Regions from separate parts of the Shewanella sp. DAU305 genome, predicted to be linked through region 1. Evidence: predicted binding sites of a transcription regulator. Region 1 holds the regulator's gene; the other holds the start of a gene.
The links. Region 1 encodes MetJ, which represses methionine synthesis genes. Its sites were predicted from a motif close to TAGACGTCTAGACGTCTA; they were not measured.
Positions count from the first base shown of each region.

Region 2: a site for MetJ is predicted at 2,170-2,187, ahead of msrA (peptide-methionine (S)-S-oxide reductase MsrA). Genes of this name have one in related genera too.

Region 1 covers NZ_CP113808.1:1,128,253-1,132,682, reverse strand. Annotated here, with positions in the region: gene OX890_RS05000 (bifunctional aspartate kinase/homoserine dehydrogenase II) at 1-1,117, opposite strand, end outside; gene metB (cystathionine gamma-synthase) at 1,129-2,292, opposite strand; gene metJ (met regulon transcriptional regulator MetJ) at 2,505-2,819, shown strand; gene OX890_RS04985 (sulfite exporter TauE/SafE family protein) at 2,901-3,644, shown strand; one part of gene OX890_RS04980 (IS3-like element ISShes2 family transposase) at 3,769-4,120, shown strand; one part of gene OX890_RS04980 (IS3-like element ISShes2 family transposase) at 4,120-4,430, shown strand, end outside.
Region 2 covers NZ_CP113808.1:3,084,929-3,089,358, forward strand. Annotated here, with positions in the region: gene OX890_RS13005 (thiamine pyrophosphate-dependent dehydrogenase E1 component subunit alpha) at 1-659, opposite strand, end outside; gene astE (succinylglutamate desuccinylase) at 822-1,856, opposite strand; gene msrA (peptide-methionine (S)-S-oxide reductase MsrA) at 2,200-2,679, shown strand; gene pgm (phosphoglucomutase (alpha-D-glucose-1,6-bisphosphate-dependent)) at 2,793-4,430, opposite strand, start outside.

The DNA.
Region 1 (4,430 bases):
GTTGTTCGCTGATCCCTAATGCTTGTGCCTCGGCGTCGAGCAATCTTTGCACTTGTTTTTGATTTTCAGCGGTATAGGCAAGCTCAACCCTTTGATGGGCAGACGTCCAATGGGCCAATGGCGTTAAACCCGCGGCGATCAACGAATCTAATAAGCTCGTTAATTCACCCGTGAGCTTAAAGCCGAACAAGACGACAGCATTGAGGTTCGTCACCACAGGCGCGCTCGCAGACGAACTGTGGGGCGCAATCAAGGTAAAGTCGGTGTGTGATGCATAACTTGAGCGCACCGCTAAACTCACTTCGGTATTAAACAGAGGCTGCAAAGTGCGCGAATGCAATACCGGCGAGCCTAAACGCGCTAAGCGGTCGGCTTCGGCAAGTGACATGCTTTTCAATAATTTTGCATCGTTGATTTTATTAGGATCGGCGTTGAACACCCCTTCCACATCGGTCCAAATGGTCACGCGCTCAATATCGGCAAGGCTGGCAATCAAGCTGGCGCTAAAATCTGAACCATTACGACCAAGTAATAAAGTATCGCCGCGCTCGTTAGCGCAGATAAAGCCTGTGATCACTAAGCGTTCATTTGGGTGGGCGGCCAATAGCGCTTGTACTTTAGCGCGGGATTCTTGCACCCGAATTTGCGGCACGGCGGCTTCATCGGCCACTAAAATTGAACAGGCATCCACATGGCTTGCCGCCACGCCAGATTCGCGCAGCAGCGCCGCCATCAGGCGTGCCGACCAACGTTCACCAAAGCTCACCACATGGTTAACTTGGTATTCGTTACGTTCGTCGAGGGACAATAAACTGATGAGTTGCGCCTGATCTGTCGCCAAACGCTCGCGCAGATCGCGGGCTTGTTCGTTCGACAATAACTGCTCTACCAACCCCTGTTGATAGCTGGTCAGCACTTGTAATTCTTCTTGCCACAACTGACCCGCATCACGCAGCGCTAATAATTTATACAGGAAATTCGTGCTCTTACCCGCCGCAGAGACCACCACAAGGTCATCGCTATGACCGTGGGTTAACAGGATATGGGCGACTCGACGATAACAATCGGCATCCGCTAAACTGGAGCCACCAAATTTATGTAAGTGACAACGTGCCATCTATTATTCCTCTACTGACAAGCCGCAACGGCGGCTAATCCTGCTTGAATATCTGCAACTAAATCGGCGGCATCTTCAATACCCACCGATAGACGCAATAGGGTGTCCTTAATGCCTGCCTCAAAACGCGCCTGCGGCTCCATGGCTCTGTGGGTCATAGTTGCGGGCACGGCCACCAAACTTTCAACGCCACCTAAACTTTCCGCCACACTAAATAAGCTGAGTGCACCTAAAAAGGCCACCACTTCTGCCTCGCCGCCCTTGAGCTCAAAACTCAGCATAGCGCCAAAGCCCTGTTGTTGCTTGGCTGCAATCGCATGACCAGGGTGATCCGCAAGACCAGGGTAATAAACTTTGCTCACCACAGGGCTTTGCGTCAATACCTCAACAATGCGCTGGGCATTGGTTTGATGTTCACGAATTCGCACCGCTAAGGTACGTAGGCCGCGCAGGGTTAAGTAGCTATCAAAAGCCGACCCCGTTAAGCCTAACGTGTTCGACCACCAATGTAAGCTTTCGCCGATTTGTGCATCTTTAGCAACCACAGCGCCGCCAACCACATCGCTGTGGCCATTGATGTATTTAGTGGTGGAGTGGATAACGATATCCGCGCCTAACAATAGGGGTTGTTGCAATATCGGCGATAAAAAAGTGTTATCGACCACCACCAGCGCGCCGACCTCATGGCTCGCCTTGGCAATGGCTTCGATATCCACCACTCGCAATAGCGGGTTAGATGGAGTTTCGAGCCACACCATCTTAGGATTCTGCCCGATAGCGGCGGCTAACGCTTGGCTGTCGGTTTGATCAACCACAATCAACTTAAACTGGCCTTTCTTCGCCAAGTTAGTAAATAAACGGTAAGAACCGCCGTAACAATCGTGGGGCACAACCAACAGGTCATCAGGGCCGAGCAAAGTGGTCACTAAGGTGATGGCCGCCATGCCAGTGCAGGTCACTATGCCAGTGGCGCCCTTTTCTAATTGCGCTAATGCTTCGCCTAAAATACAGCGTGTTGGGTTGCCTGAACGACTGTAATCGAATTCGCGAGGATTTTTATGACCATCGAAGGCGTAATTAGTCGACAAATAAATCGGTGGCACAACTGCACCATATTGAGTATCGCTTTCGATACCCTGACGCACTGCCAGTGTGGCTAATTGACGCTCTGCCATGGGTGGACTCCTAAATTCGGTAGACTGATAGAGATGTCTGGACGTCTAAATGTACCTAAGCCCAACGCCATCGTCAATAGGCGTTAAGACGTTTAGACGTCTGAACATAAAGAAATCTGTTTGCAATCACAAAGAAATAGTAGCAATAATTTGACTGTTCTTTGTAAGGGTTTAAAATCTGCCCCGAATTTAGCGTTATAACAGGTGAGTCAATGACTGAATGGAATGGGGAATACATCAGCCCCTATGCTGAACATGGCAAGAAGAATGAACAAGTAAAAAAAATTACTGTGTCTATTCCGCTCAAAGTGCTTAAGGTCCTTACGGACGAACGAACTCGTCGTCAGGTCAATAATTTGCGTCACGCCACCAACAGCGAGCTGTTGTGTGAGGCATTTTTGCACGCCTACACTGGCCAGCCATTGCCTAACGATGAAGATCTGTCAAAAGATAGCCCAGACAGCATTCCCGCCGAAGCCAAGTTGCTGATGGACGAGATGGGGATCGAGTGGGAAGACATGGAATAGCGACTTGTCGCTGGCAAAGTTACATCACAGTGCTCATCAATAGGGATCGTTAACGATCCCTTTTTGTTTATATGGAATCCTATGTTTTCTATGATAGATCCACAGACTCTCGCCTTGGCCTCACTGATTGTGTTTCTTGGCGCCTTAACCCAGAGCCTGATTGGGTTTGGCCTAGCGGTTGTCGCCAGTCCTTTGCTTTATATCGTCGATCCGCAGCTCGTACCTGCGCCTGTTATTGCTATGGGTTTCTCCATCGCCCTGCTGACCTTAGTGCGTGAGCGTGGTCATTTAGAATTCAATGGCTTGCAATATGCACTCCTAGGTCGCGTGCCCGGTGGTTTTATCGGCGCGAGTCTGTTGCTGTTTGCGCCTCAGCCCATACTCGGGTTATCCATCGCCGCCATTGTGACTGTCGCAGTGATCCTCAGCCTGTATAAATTCAGCCTGCCAGTGAATAAGAAAACCCTCTTCGGTGCGGGTGTGGTTTCAGGGATCTTCGGCAATATCGCCGCAATTGGTGGCCCGCCGATGGCGATTCTATTGTCAGGCAAAGACGCTTCGCAGTTTCGCGCCGCCCTGTCGGCCTTCTTCATTTTTAGCTCCACCATAGCTATGGTCATTCTGGCGATCACTGGCTTATTAGAATTAAAGCACCTGTGGCTGTCGTTGATGTTGCTACCTTCAGTGCTTTTAGGGTATTTAGTCGCGGGGCGATTAGTGGGCAGTGTCGATAAAGATAAAACTAAAATGGCGACATTAGTCCTCTGCAGTATCAGCGCCTTAGTGCTAACGGTGAAGTCGGTTATCGAGTTATTACCCCAATAAGCGTCCTGCTTGTATTGGCAAACCTTCTCAAGATTCAAACAATAAAAAAGCACTGACATTACCAGTGCTTTTTCTTTATCTATTGTCCCGTCCTGAAATACGTTGACATAAAGAGGACTTCTTTATGACAACATCAATTAACTCAAGCCGTAAGCGCACACAACGAGATTACACCTTAGCCTTTAAATTAGGCGTTGTAGAGCGTGTCGAAAAAGGCGAAATGACGTACAAACAAGCCCAAGCCCGTTTTGGCATTCAAGGCCGTTCAACGGTACTCGTTTGGCTTAGAAAACATGGTAGACTCGATTGGTCGAAACCTTTTCAGCATCCCCTTATGCCTAAGTCAAAAGAAACCCCTGCCGAAACGATCAAGCGCCTTGAACGTGAGTTAGCAGAAGAGAAACTGCGTAACAAAATCCTCAATGGCATGGTTGATATCATGGACAATGAATATGGAGCAGGCCTCAGAAAAAAGTACTTATCCGGTACGTCTGGCAAGCAAAAGGCAACGGAGAAATAAACCTCGCAGCCGCATGTCGTGCTGCGGGTATGTCGAGGCAAGGTATTTATCAGGCAGTTGCGCGAATGGAAAGTCGTAGAGCTGAGCTATCGGTCATCAAAGACTGGGTTCAGTACTGGCGTAAATATATGCCAAGGTTAGGGGCCCGTAAGCTCTACACGCTGATAAAATCCAAGCTGGTTGAGCACGATATTAAACTCGGGCGAGATGGGTTCTTTACCTATTTGAGAAGTGAAGGTTTACTGGTTAAACCGAAGAAAAGCTAC
Region 2 (4,430 bases), 2.0 Mb from region 1:
GAAATGGCGTAGCCATTGTTACGGCAGAAGAAAATCACTGGACACTTCAATACTGCGGCCATGTTTAGACCAGCATGGAAGTCCCCTTCCGATGCAGCGCCTTCGCCAAAATAGCAAACCGCGACTTTGCGCTTACCTTGCATTTTTAAGCTGTAGCCCACACCCGTCGCCTGCGGGATTTGTGTCGCAAGGGGTGAAGAAATCGTTTGATAATGCAATGCCGCACTGCCGTAATGAATGGGCATTTGGCGACCTTTACCAAGATCTTTCTCGTTACTGAACATCTGATTCATAAACTGTTCAGTGGTAAAGCCGCGATAACGCAGCGCCGCATGCTCACGGTATTGCGCGAGGATCACGTCTTCTTGATCGAGTGCGGCCACACTGCCGACAATCGCCGCTTCTTCACCTGTACAGGTCATATAGAAGCTGATGCGCCCTTGACGTTGGGCACCTAACATACGTTCATCGAGTACCCGAGTGAATACACAGGTATCGTAAATTTTAGTGGCTAAGGTTTCATCTATCACAGGCAAAACCGCGGTTTCATAAGTGGTGCCGTCGGCTTGTAGAATTCGAAGGATAGGAATGTGTAGCGATGCCTTATCCAAGAAGCCGACACGGTGCACTGTATCAGTGTTGAGTGTTGCTTTGCTCATATTGTGCTCTTGTTATCTCATTACGCACCAAAGCGTTTTGATGCGTCTGTTTATACGAATATGCCCGACGAACATTACGTTAACGTAAACTACCTATCAACCATTGGCATAGCTCAAACCACAAGTTATCCCTGCCTCGCATGTATATATTGCTTTACAAGCCTAACGCACGTCCGCATTCACCGCAGGGATCAGGCAAATCACGGTGCGATTGCCAATAGGCACTTTGGCATTAGGGAACACGACAGACTCAAACTCATGTTCCACTTTAATTTCTTGCCCACCTTCCCGCGCTAAGACAAAGCCCTTCGGGAAAGATCTGAAGTTTTCGACATCGGTTGCGAAGGTAAATTCAAAATCATCGAAATGTTTATTGATGACGCGGCACACTTGGTACAAGTTAACCTTATCGGCATCAAATGCATCTAACTCCAACGGCTTAGCGGTGATTAAACGCATAAACATTTCATGGGTGGCGATAAAACGCGTCATGTCGTTCTGCCCCATGGGATAGACTTTGCCAAGCTCAATGGTAAAGGCATCGGCGCCGTAGCGTTCAGAGGAAAAATAGCTAAAGGTCGTGGTCGGTTCGTGGTGAAAAAGTACAGTATCGACGCCACTAGCTGCTAAAAACATGATTTGCTCGCCGCTAAAGGCACGCCCTGGACGATAGGGATAAATAGCGAACTTTTCATGCTTCGAGGCGCGCATCGCCGTGTGCAGATCATAATGAATGCGCTGGCGACCATCGGCAACCGCAGTATAAAAACGGTCGACATAGGCTTCGAGTTTTTTGGCGCGCACTCGCTCAGGATTGACTAATCCCGGAGGATTGGAATGCTCACCACTAAAAAGACGATTCATGTTCTCATCGATAATCCGCGTGCCGTTATTAATCGCTAATGGATTACCAATCAGGAATAAAGTGCGCTGTTTAGCAATGATCTTTTGCTGTAAAAGCTGCTTAATTAAGCCATTGCAGAGTTCAATGGGCGCGGTCTCGTTACCGTGAACACCGCAAGAAAGGACAACATCTTTTCCTTCATTCTGGGCGGGCTCAAAAACGATAACGCCGGTATCCCACACTTCAACTTGGGTATGGTCGCCTAAGCTAAATGAAAACTCGCCATCGAACTGTTCAGGATGGGCTAAGGTGAGCGCTAAAAAATCCTTTGAATCTAACAGAGCTTGTAACACAGAATTCTCCTTATAATGGTGTGTAACAGTAACGGCGCAATAGCATCAGTGCAGATAGCAATAACCACTCAAGCATTCATCTCACCGCGGTTAGGCTGACTCGCACCTTAAAAAGCGGCTTCAATACTAACACATGTTTTTAATGCTGTTCTCAGACATTTATCGCCATAGGACCCAGTTTTGAACGGAATAAGATCAACGCGGCGCTTTGCTATGGCGAGTGTAAATTTCCCCATCATCTTATCGAAAAATCGTCCAGCATAAATATTCCTGCTAGAGGCTTGCTTTTGCGCGCGAGTTTTATCACAATCCTTAGCCATCTAGACTTCTATTGGATTTGATTATGGCGTTAGCAACCTTTGGTGCCGGCTGTTTCTGGGGCGTAGAGTATTTTTTTAGACAAGTGAATGGCGTATCGAATGCCACCTGCGGCTATATGGGCGGCAATAATAGCGCGACCACCTATGAAGAAGTCAAAAAAGGCAAAACGGGCCACGCAGAAGTGGTACAAGTGGAATTTGACCCTGCTCTGGTCAGTTATGAAGACTTGCTCGAGGTATTTTGGAAAAACCACAATCCAACCAGCCTGAACATGCAAGGCGGAGATATTGGCACTCAATATCGCAGCACGATTTTCTTCCATGACCGTGAACAAAAAGCCGCGGCAGAAGCCTCAAAATTAGTTTTTTCCCGCTCAGGTCGTTGGGGATTGCGCCATATCGTGACTGAAATTGTGCCATTACAACAGTTCCATGTGGCAGAGGAATATCACCAAAATTACATTGATAAGAATAACTTACCGAGTTGTCATATCGAGTACTAAATACAGTCAAATCAGCATGAGATCAACTACTCATAACTGACATTAGACACAAACAAAAACGCACTCAAATCTGAGTGCGTTTGTTTTTGATACTTTATAAACCTACTGCTGCATTAAGCGTTCAGCGCCTTATCAATTAATGCCTGCGCATCTTTGATGATTTCAGCTAAATGCTGCTCACTGATAAAACTCTCGCCGTAGATCTTAAATAACGCTTCCGTGCCCGATGGACGCGCCGCAAACCAACCATTCGCCGTAGTCACTTTGATGCCACCAATGGCCGCATTATTGCCCGGCGCATGAGTTAACACGTTTTCGATTGCCTCACCCGCAAGCACAGTGGCATTTAAGGTTTCTGCATTCAATAACGCAAATTTGGCCTTGTTTTCAAGACTTATTGGGCTATCGATACGCTTATAGAAACTTTGGCCAAATTGTTTTACTAGCTCTTGATGGCGTTGACCTGGAGTTTTACCTGTCACCGCAAGAATTTCTGCGGCAAGTAACCCTAAAATGAAGCCGTCTTTATCTGTACACCACGTAGTGCCATCACGGCGTAAAAATGCCGCGCCAGCGCTCTCTTCACCGCCAAAGGCGATGGTGGCTTCGGCTAAACCATCGACAAACCACTTAAAGCCCACAGGCACTTCGAGTAATTTTTTGCCGTGGAAAGCACAGATTTTATCGATAAGCGCACTCGAGACTAAGGTTTTACCTATGGCTAAGGTATCGCTCCAATCCGGTCTGTGCGTCAGTAAATAATCAATAGCGACTGCAAGGTAGTGATTAGGGTCCATCAAGCCGGTACCAGGGCAGACAATGCCGTGACGGTCATAGTCAGGATCGTTACCAAGGCATAAATCAAAGGATTCTTTATGGGCGAGTAACCCTGCCATCGCATAGGGAGACGAGCAATCCATGCGGATTTTGCCGTCTTTATCCAGCGGCATAAAGCTAAAGCTTGGGTCAACTTTATCATTGACTAAGGTAATATCGAGCCCATAACGCGCGGCAATCGGTGCCCAGTAGAAAATCCCTGAACCACCGAGCGGGTCAACGCCGATACGCAGCTTAGCGTTGGCAATCGCCTGCATGTCGATAACATTTTCTAAATCAGCCACATAGGGAGTGATCAAATCAATGGCGTAGACATAGCCTGAAGCCAGCGCTTCGGCATACGCTAATTTCCGCACGCCAGCTAACGCTTGGCGCAAGTAATCATTGGCACGCGACTCAATCCAAGCAGTGATATTTCCTTCTGCTGGTCCGCCATGGGGTGGATTGTATTTGATCCCGCCATCTTGAGGCGGATTGTGAGAAGGCGTGATAATCAAACCATCGGACAGTGCCGCACCTGTGATATTGGCTTCACGATTAGCGCAAATCACCCCATGGGACACAACTGGTGTTGGCGTGAAACCATCATTCTGCTGGATGTGCACTGTGACTTTATTTGCCGCCAGCACTTCAATTGCCGATAAATAAGCCGCATAGGATAACGCATGGGTGTCAATCCCGAGGATCAACGGCCCATTGATATTCACCGATTGGCGATAATCCACCACAGCTTGGGTAATCGCCCAAATGTGTTGTTGGTTAAAACTGCCATTAAAGGCGCAGCCTCTGTGCCCAGAAGTGCCAAAGGTGACGCGTTGTTGTACGTCATCCATATTTGGCGTGATGCTGTAATAATGGCTCATCAGTTTTGGAATATTGACCAGATCCGTCTGATTAGCGATTTGTCCTGCCCT